One region of the [Rhizobium] kunmingense genome, then DNA from elsewhere that is predicted to be linked to it. Evidence: predicted binding sites of a transcription regulator. Region 1 holds the regulator's gene; each other region holds the start of a gene.
The links. Region 1 encodes LexA, which represses DNA repair genes until DNA is damaged. Its sites were predicted from a motif close to TGTTCNNNNTGTGTTCNG; they were not measured.
Positions count from the first base shown of each region.

Region 2: the regulator LexA is predicted to act here: its motif matches at 1,461-1,478, upstream of uvrA (excinuclease ABC subunit UvrA).
Region 3: the regulator LexA is predicted to act here: its motif matches at 2,131-2,148, upstream of AC0JZ4_RS09635 (ATP-dependent helicase).

Region 1 covers NZ_CDRNXG010000001.1:2,833,590-2,836,866, forward strand. The annotation lists gene AC0JZ4_RS13670 (ComEC/Rec2 family competence protein) at 1-1,329, shown strand, start outside; gene lexA (transcriptional repressor LexA) at 1,310-2,029, opposite strand; gene AC0JZ4_RS13680 (VOC family protein) at 2,228-3,100, shown strand; gene kdsA (3-deoxy-8-phosphooctulonate synthase) at 3,104-3,277, shown strand, end outside.
Region 2 covers NZ_CDRNXG010000001.1:3,062,499-3,065,775, forward strand. The annotation lists gene AC0JZ4_RS14825 (HPP family protein) at 1-698, shown strand, start outside; gene AC0JZ4_RS14830 (single-stranded DNA-binding protein) at 768-1,337, opposite strand; gene uvrA (excinuclease ABC subunit UvrA) at 1,613-3,277, shown strand, end outside.
Region 3 covers NZ_CDRNXG010000001.1:2,052,873-2,056,149, forward strand. The annotation lists gene AC0JZ4_RS09635 (ATP-dependent helicase) at 46-2,115, opposite strand; gene AC0JZ4_RS09640 (iron ABC transporter substrate-binding protein) at 2,277-3,277, shown strand, end outside.

The DNA of each region.
Region 1 (3,277 bases):
GTGACGGGCGCTGCCGCATCCTCTCGCTTCGTCGGCGGCATCGTGCTGACCTCGTTGATCGGCAGCCTTGCCACGGCGATCTTTTCGATCGAGCATTTTCACCGGATTTCGACCTATGGGCTTGCTGCCAATCTTGCCGCCATGCCGATCATCAGTTTCATGGTCATGCCGGCCGGGCTTGTTGCCATGCTTTTGATGCCGTTGGGGCTTGATGGGCCTTTTATCGCACTGATGGCGAAGGGACTGGAATGGGTGATCGCGATCGCGCACACGGTTGCCGGTTGGCGCGGCGATGCCCTGGTCGGCCAGCAGCAGGCGTTGTTTCTGCCGCTCGGCGTGGCCGGCATGTTGTTGCTGGCCTTGCTGCGGACCCGCCTTCGGCTCGCAGGCGTGCCGTTTCTGATCGCCGCCTTGGTGCTGTTTGTTCAGGGCGGCTCACATGCCGGATCCACCCTTCTCGTCTCGGAGGACGGTACACTCATTGCCTATCGCGACCGGAGCCTTGTGACGGTCAATCGCACCCGCCCATCCGCCTTCGTCTTCGACCAGTGGACGAGGGCCCTTGGTCTGCCTGAGCCGATCAAGCCTGTCATGCTCGACCCGGCTGCCGCGTTGCAAACGGTTCACCCTTCGCCATCTCCGACTGTTGCCCCTGAAGGGGCGGGCGACGAGAGGTTGGCGGACGATCTCGTGGCGGCTGCGCGCCGGCGCATGGCTTCCTTGACGGCTCCTCGTTTCTCCTGCGAGGCCAAGGCCTGGTGCGGCCTGCGCATCGGTGAGGACCGCGTTCGCGACAACGCCGGAGGTCTGCGCGAGCCGAATGCGTCGGACCAGAAGTCCGGACCGGAGGAAGGGATGCTCGTGATTGCGCTCGACGATGGCCGTTATGTCGGTGCGGCCTGTGATGTGGCTGATCTTGTCATCGCTCCCAGGGCGCGTTTCGATCAATGCCGATCCGGTACCCTGCTTCTTTCAGGCGCCACGCTCAGGAAAACCGGTGCGTTGGAAATCGCGCTGCCGGACCGCGCTCATGGCATCGATGATCACCGGAACTGGAAAATCACGCCGTCATTTGCCGGCACGCAACGACCGTGGGCCATACATCGCCAGTATGACTGGCGAGGGAACCGATATGACCCGAGCCTGCCCGGATGGCTTGCAGCCGCCATCGAGGCAAACGGTTTTGCCACGCAGCCATCGAGCGCCGGCGCAGCAACGAATGACGCAACCGGACGCGCAGGCGGCGTGCCCATAACAAATACGGCCATGTCACCGTCTGGTGATGCTGCGGAGACCAGTCAGCCCGGTCTCAGTGATAGCGGCGAATAAGGCCGACCAGCTTGCCCTGCACCTTGACGCGATCGGGCGGGAAGATGCGGGTCTCATAGGCCGGGTTTGCCGCTTCGAGCGCGATCGATGCCCCCTTGCGGCGGAAACGCTTCAACGTCGCTTCCTCGTCATCGACGAGTGCCACGACGATGTCGCCTGGATTGGCGGTGCTGCCGTTGCGAATGATCACGGTATCGCCGTCGAGAATGCCGGCCTCGATCATAGAGTCGCCCTTGACCTCGAGCGCGTAATGTTCGCCGGTGCCGATCATCTCGATCGGAACGGAAACATTGTGGGTGTTGTTCTGGATTGCCGAGATCGGTACGCCGGCGGCGATGCGGCCCATGACCGGAACGCTTGCGGAGGTGGCATCCTCAAGCGGCGCGGATCGAGCAGGTGCTGCGGGCTCGACCGGACGCTTGCCGAGGCTTCCCTCTATGACGCTCGGGGAGAAGCCGCGCTTCGGCTGCAGGCTTGGCACATAGGCTTCCGGCAGCTTGATGACTTCGAGCGCGCGCGCCCTGTTCGGCAGGCGGCGAATGAAGCCGCGTTCTTCCAGCGCCGTGATCAGGCGGTGAATACCCGACTTGGATGCGAGGTCGAGCGCATCCTTCATTTCATCGAAGGAAGGCGGTACGCCGGACTCCTTCATCCGCTCGTGGATGAAAAGAAGCAGTTCCTGTTGCTTGCGAGTCAGCATGGATGCGCACCTTCGGATTTTGAAACAAATGCAGAACGGACACTATATGTTCCATATGTGTTCCGCAAGTCCTTAAATTTGGGTGGAGATTTCATAACTTTCTGAAATGGCAGATCCATTTGTCCGCTTAAAGGGACTTGCGCTTGTCGGTTGTCTGACCAATCTAGCTTCCAGCTAACAAATGTCTGGGGGACATGCGTGACTGCGAAGAAAATCGATCATCTCGTATTGCCGGTCTGCGATCTAGCTGCGGCGCGCGGCCGGTTGTCGGCGCTGGGCTTTACGGTGGCGCCCGATGCCCTGCATCCGTTCGGGACGTCTAACGCCTGTGTCTTCCTCGATGACGGCATCTATCTGGAGCCGCTGGCGCTGGCGGACCGGCGCAAGGCGGGTGCAGCTGCCAAGCGCGGCAATGTTTTCGTGGCGCGTGATGTCGCATTCAGGGGGAAGCGTGGGAGGCAGGGGCTTTCGGCGCTGGTCGTGGCCAGTGATGATGCCGAGGCTGATGATCAACGCTTTGTCGCAGCCGGAGTATCGGCGGGCGAGGTGCTGGAATTTTCGCGCGTCATAAAGTCTCCGGATGGTGATGAGGCGGAGGGCCGCTTCAGGCTCGCCTTTGCGGCGGATGCTGCGGCTCCGGATTTCTTTGCCTTCGCCTGTCAGCGTGTGGTTTCATTCCCTCAGGATATGGGCAACTTACGCATCCATGCGAATTCGGTAACCGGCCTCAAGGAGGTGGTGCTCGCGGCGCGCGATCCCTCATCCTCTGTGCCGCTGCTTGTCCAGGTGCTTGGCGCGGAGGCGGAAGAAACCGAGGCGGGTCTGGTGTTTGCTGCCGAGAATGGCCGCGTCCGGGTTCTCGGTGAAGGGCAGCTCGACCATGAATTCGGCTTGCAATTCGATCCGTCGGCTGCGGGGTTTTATGGCAAGGTTCTGATTTTTCGCTCCGCCGATCTGGCCGTGACAGAGATCATCCTTGCTGCTAATGACGTCGCATTCATCCGCCGGGATGGCCGTGTGCTCGTGCAGCCGGCAGCCGGGCAGGGCGTCATGTTCGGCTTCGAGGAATAGACAATGGCAGTTTCCCCCAAATCAGAAGTTTCCGTCGGCGAGGGCACGAAGAAGGTCGTCTTTTCCAATGCCGGACGATTGTCGCTGATTGCGGGGCCCTGCCAGATGGAAAGCCGCGAGCATGCCTTCATGATCGCCGGAACGCTTGTCGAACTTTGCGACAAGCTCGGTGTCGGC
Region 2 (3,277 bases), 230 kb from region 1:
GCAATTCGCTGGCGCTGCTTCTGCTGGCGGTCGTCTTCAACAATCTGACCGGCCGCCTCTATCCGCACCGTGCCCAGCCTGTATCCGTCCACGGGACCACCGATCCCGCGCCGTTGCAGCGCATCGGCTTCCGCCCCGACGATCTGGATCAGGTGCTGAAAGAATATGACCAGGTTCTCGATATCGATCGCGACGATCTCGAACACATCCTGCGCCTCACCGAACTCCGCTCTTATAGAAATCGCGCAAACGGTCTGACCTGCGGCGACATCATGAGCCGCGATGTGGTGGCGGTTTCTCCGGATGCGTCTCTTGTTCGCGCCTACGACATCATGCGCAGCCGCCACCTGAAAGCGCTTCCGGTGACCAACGATGTTGCCGAAGTCATCGGCATCGTCACGCAATCGGATCTTCTCGAAAAATCGGACTGGACAGATGGGCGGCCGGTGATCGGCCTCCGTCATCGCCTGCGCCGCGTCGTACAGGGAGCAACGGCACCCAATGCCGTCGTCAGGGACATCATGACGGTGCCGGTGACGACAATCGATCCCGCAGCCACATTGGCCGATGCCATACTGTTGTTTGCCGGAGAGGGGCTGCACTATCTCCCTGTCATTTCGGAAAACGGCAAGATGGTCGGCCTGCTTGCGCAGTCCGACGTTCTGGTCGCCACGCTAGAAGCCACGACCAAGGCGTAGAGCCCGGTCAAATCGCGGACATGAAAAAGGCGCCTCTCGGGCGCCTTTCGTCAAGTGGAACGGTCTCGATCAGAACGGGATGTCGTCGTCGAGGTCGCGGGAGAAATTGCCGCCGGAAGTCTGTCCGCCGCGACCAGCCTGCCCGCCGCTCGGATTGCCGCCCTGCCCACCGGAGCGCGGACGGTCGTAATCGTTGCCGCCGCCATAGCCGCCGCCAAAATCGTCGCCACCGCCGCCGCCGAAGTCACTCGAACCACCGCGGCCGCCACGATCGCCGCCGCCTTCGCCGCGACCATCCAGCATGGTCAGCGTCGAATTGAAGCCTTGCAGCACGATTTCCGTCGAGTAGCGATCATTGCCGGTCTGGTCCTGCCACTTGCGGGTCTGCAGCGCGCCTTCGATATAGAGCTTGGCGCCCTTCTTCACATACTGTTCGACGACCTTGCAGAGACCTTCGTTGAAGACGACCACCGTGTGCCATTCCGTCTTTTCGCGGCGCTCGCCGGAATTGCGATCCCGCCAGGTTTCCGACGTGGCGATCCGCAGGTTGGCGATCGGGCGGCCATCCTGGGTCCGACGGATTTCGGGATCTGCTCCCACGTTGCCGATCAGGATGACCTTGTTGACGCTTCCTGCCATAATCTTCTCACCTTACTCTGCCGCCACCGCGGCCAAAAAACCGATGCGCGCACCATAGACCATAGGTCGGCGGGGACGCGACCTCCCGTTTTCCCGCATCCACAGTTTCTGGCGCCTGAATTTTGTTCTTTATTTGTTCTAATTTATTCCTATACTCCTGTCAACGGATCAGGAACCTCGTTCTATCGTGGCAGTTTCGCCTCGACAGGCGCGGATCAATGACTACATAAGGGCCTTCAAATCCTCCCCATATGGGCCTCCCAAAAGGCATGACGATGAGCGAACTCAAGACCATTTCCATACGTGGTGCGCGCGAGCACAACCTGAAGGGCATCGATCTCGACCTGCCCCGCAATTCGCTGATCGTGATGACCGGCCTGTCCGGCTCGGGCAAGTCGTCGCTCGCCTTCGACACGATTTATGCGGAAGGCCAGCGCCGTTATGTGGAAAGCCTGTCGGCCTATGCCCGTCAGTTCCTCGAAATGATGCAGAAGCCGGATGTCGACCAGATCGAGGGCCTGTCGCCGGCAATCTCGATCGAGCAGAAGACGACCTCGCGCAACCCGCGCTCGACGGTCGGCACGGTCACCGAGATCTACGACTACATGCGCCTTCTCTTCGCGCGCGTCGGCGTCCCCTATTCGCCGGCGACCGGCCTGCCGATCGAAAGCCAGACCGTCAGCCAGATGGTCGACCGGGTGCTTGCCTTCGAGGAAGGCACGCGTCTCTATATCCTTGCGCCGCTGATCCGCGGCCGCAAGGGCGAGTATAAAAAGGAACTCGCCGACCTGATGAAGAAGGGCTTTCAGCGCGTCAAGGTCGACGGCCAATTCTACGAGATCGCCGATGTCCCGGCGCTCGACAAGAAATACAAGCACGACATCGATGTCGTGGTCGACCGTCTCGTCGTGCGTTCCGATATCGGCGCGCGCCTGGCGGACAGCCTCGAAACCTCGTTGAAACTGGCCGACGGTCTCGCCGTCGCCGAATTCGCCGACAAGCCGCTGCCGCCCACCGAGACGGCCGCCGGTGGCGCAGCCAACAAGTCGCTCAACGAGACCCACGAGCGCGTGCTCTTCTCCGAGAAATTTGCCTGCCCGGTTTCCGGTTTTACCATCTCCGAAATTGAGCCACGGCTGTTTTCCTTCAACAATCCGTTCGGCGCCTGCCCGACCTGCGATGGCCTCGGTTCGCAGCAGAAGGTCGACGAGAACCTGATCGTGCCGGAACCCGCCCGCACCCTGCGCGACGGCGCGATCGCCCCGTGGGCGAAATCCTCGTCGCCCTATTACAACCAGACGCTCGAAGGCCTTGGAAAAGTGTTCGGCTTCAAGCTGTCCGATCGCTGGGACGCGCTTCCGAGGAGCGCACAGACCGCGATCCTTCAGGGCACGCAGGAAAAGATCGAGTTCCATTACGCCGACGGTGCCCGCTCCTACAAGACGACGAAGGATTTCGAGGGCATCGTGCCGAACCTCGAACGCCGCTGGAAGGAAACCGACAGCGCCTGGGCGCGCGAGGAAATCGAGCGCTACATGTCGGCCGCCCCCTGCCCGGCCTGCGCCGGTTACCGCCTCAAGCCGGAAGCCTTGGCGGTGAAGATCAACAAGCTGCATATCGGCGAGACGACGGAAATGTCGATCAAGGTGGCGCGCGACTGGTTCTCGGCCCTTCCCGAGCACCTCAATTCCAAGCAGAACGAGATTGCCGTCCGTATCCTCAAGGAAATTCGCGAACGCCTGCAGTTCCTCAATGATGTCGGCCTCGATTACCTCAGCCTGTCGCGCAATTCCGGCACGCTGTCGGGTGGTGAAAGCCAGCGTATCCGGCTTGCTTCGCAGATCGGATCGGGCCTGACCGGCGTTCTTTACGTGCTCGACGAACCGTCCATCGGCCTGCACCAGCGCGACAATGCCCGCCTGCTGGAAACGCTGAAACAC
Region 3 (3,277 bases), 780 kb from region 1:
GAGGCGGATGAGGTCAAACGCGGTCGATACCGATCCTGAATACGCCTACCGCCACATCCCCCGCATCCGCGCCGTCATGTCGATCCGCACCTGCTGGCGATGCCGGCGCTCCTCATCCGACATCGGCGCGACGACCGGCCAGGCGGCGGTTTCGAAAAACTGCAACAGCGTCGCCGGGATGAAGCGGGTGCGCGAGGCATAGACGTGCCGGTCGCCCTGGGCATGCTGGCCGTGGACGAAGAAACGCTGCGGCGTGATGATGTGGAGATGATCCTTGGCGCGGGTCATCGCAACGTAGAGCAGCCGGCGTTCCTCCTCGATCTCGGCGGTCGAGCCGACGCCGAGATCGGAGGGAATGCAGCCGTCGACGCAGTTCAATAGAAAGACCGAGCGCCATTCCTGGCCCTTTGCCGAGTGGATGGTGGAGAGGATCATGTAATCCTCGTCCAAGAGCGGCACGCCGGCCTGGTCGCTCGTCGCATCCGGCGGATCGAGCGTCAGTTCGGTGAGAAAGCGTTCGCGCGACGCGTAGCCCGAGGCGATCTGTTCGAGCTGCAACAGGTCGGCCTTGCGGGTCTCGGCATCCTCGTGGACGCGTTCGAGATGCGGCTGGTACCATTCGCGGGCGGTGCCGATTTCGGCCGGCCAGCCTTCGTTCCTGCGGATTGCGGCGAGCATCTCGACGAAGGCTGCCCAGTCGGCGCCGGAGCGCGGCGGGGCGGGGATTTCCTGCAATGCTGCAAGCGGCTCGGGGTCGGTGGCGATCGCATCGAGGATCTTGCCGGCCGTCTGCGGGCCGACGCCGGGGATGAGCTGCATCAGCCGGAAGCCTGCCACGCGGTCACGCGGGTTCTGGGCGAAGCGCAGGGCTGCGAGCAGATCCTTCACATGGGCGCTGTCGAGAAATTTCAGGCCGCCGAATTTGACGAAAGGGATGTTGCGGCGGGTGAGTTCCACTTCCAGCGGGCCGGAATGATGGGAGGCGCGAAACAGCACGGCCTGCTGTTTCAGCGTCATGCCGGTTTCGCGGTTCTCCAGCACCTTCTCGACGATGTAATTCGCCTGTTCCGTCTCGTCCTTGACGGCGACGAGGCGCGGGCGTTCTTCCGACTGGCGATCGGTCCACAGGTTCTTGGTGAAACGCTCGCGGGCAAGCTCGATGACGCCGTTGGCGGCGGCGAGGATCGTGCTCGTCGAGCGGTAATTGCGGTCGAGCGTGACGATATTGGCCGGCGGATCGAAGGTATTCGGGAAGTCGAGGATGTTGCGGATCGTCGCGGCGCGGAAGGAATAGATCGATTGGGCGTCGTCGCCGACGACGGTAAGGCCGCGCCCACCCGGCTTCATGCCCATCAGGATGGAGGATTGCAGCCGGTTGGTGTCCTGGTACTCGTCGACCATGACGTGATCGAAGCGGGCGCCGACATCCTCGGCGATCGACGGCTCGCTCATCATCTGCGCCCAGTAGAGAAGCAGGTCGTCGTAATCTAGCACGTTCTGGGCCTGCTTTGCCTCGACATAGGAGGCAAAGAGTTCGCGCAGCTGCTTTTCCCAGGCCTGGCACCAGGGGAATGAGGTCTTCAGCACCTCGTCGAGCGGGGTCTCGGAATTGACGGCACGGGAATAAATGGCAAGGCAGGTGCCCTTGGTCGGAAACCGGCTTTCCATCTTGGAAAAACCGAGTTCGTGGCGCACAAGGTTCATCAGGTCGGCGGAATCCTCCCGGTCGTGGATGGTGAAATCCGGGTCGAGGCCGATCTGGTAGGCGTAGAGGCGCAACAGGCGCGAACCGATGCCGTGGAAGGTGCCGGCCCAGGCAAGCGCATCGGTCATGATGCCGGCTTTCTCACCCAGCACCTGCCGGCAGATGCGCTCCACGCGACGGCCCATTTCGTTTGCGGCGCGGCGGGAGAAGGTCATCAGCAGGATACGGCGCGGATCGGCACCGGAGACGATCAGGTGGGCGACGCGATGGGCGAGGGTGTTGGTCTTGCCGGAACCGGCACCGGCGATGACGAGCAGAGGCCCCGCCGGGCCGCCATTCGGCACGTCCGACCCATGTTCCACGGCCCGGCGCTGGGCATCGTTGAGTTTATCCAGGTAGGCGACAGACATTACATTCCGCAGGCTTGTTCCCGATGTGTTCATCTGAGCAATAGCTGATTCGCACCCGCTTGCCTCCCATGCCGGTGCTTCTCCACCGCTTCGACAAACTTGACTGCCGCTCTCGGCTTTCGCTATCGATTAGGGATCGCGTCGTTGCGTGGGAGAGTTTCATGAAAACCGCATCCGTTCTTCTGGCAGGCGCTTCGCTTGCCGTTTCCGCGTTGACCGGCCCATCCATGGCGTTGGCGCAGATCGCCGACAGCCTGACGATCTACAATGCGCAGCACGAGGGGCTGACGCGGGAATGGGCGCAGGCGTTTACCGAAGAGACCGGCATCGTCGTGACGATCCGCAACGGCGTCGACATGGAATTCGCCAACCAGATCGTGCAGGAGGGGGCGAATTCCCCGGCCGACGTGTTCCTCACCGAAAACTCGCCGGCCATGGCGCTGGTCGATGGCAGGGGTCTGTTCGAACCGGTCGACAAGCAAACGCTGGATCAGGTGCCCGAAGGGTTCCGCCCGGCGGACGGGCGCTGGATCGGGGTTGCGGCGCGCTCCACCGTGTTTGCCTATGACAAGACGAAGCTTTCGGAAGCCGATCTGCCGAAATCGATGCTCGATCTTGCCAAGCCGGAATGGCAGGGGCGATGGGCGGCATCGCCATCGGGTGCGGATTTTCAGGCGATCGTCGGCGCGCTCATGCAGTTGAAGGGCAGGGAGGTTACGGCCTCTTGGCTGAAAGGGATGAAGGACAATTTCACCGCCTATCGCGGCAATTCGGTTGCGATGAAGGCGGTCAATGCCGGGCAGATCGAAGGGGCGCTGATCTATCACTACTATTATTTCGGCGATCAGGCGCAGACCGGCGAAAACAGCAACAATGTCGGCCTGCATTATTTCAGGAACCAGGACCCCGGCGCCTTCGTGTCGATCTCCGGCGGCGGCATCCTTGCCTCGTCGCAGCACAAGGAGCAGGCGCAGGCATTCCTCAAATGGCTGACGGGCAAGGAAGGTCAGGCGATCCTGCGGGACGGAACGTCGTTCGAATATGCGGTCGGTAACGGCGAGGCTTCCAACGCGGCGCTCATCCCCTTGAACGAACTCGATGCGCCGAAGGTGGAGCCGTCGACGCTCAACAATGCCGACGTGACCGACATGATGACGGAGGC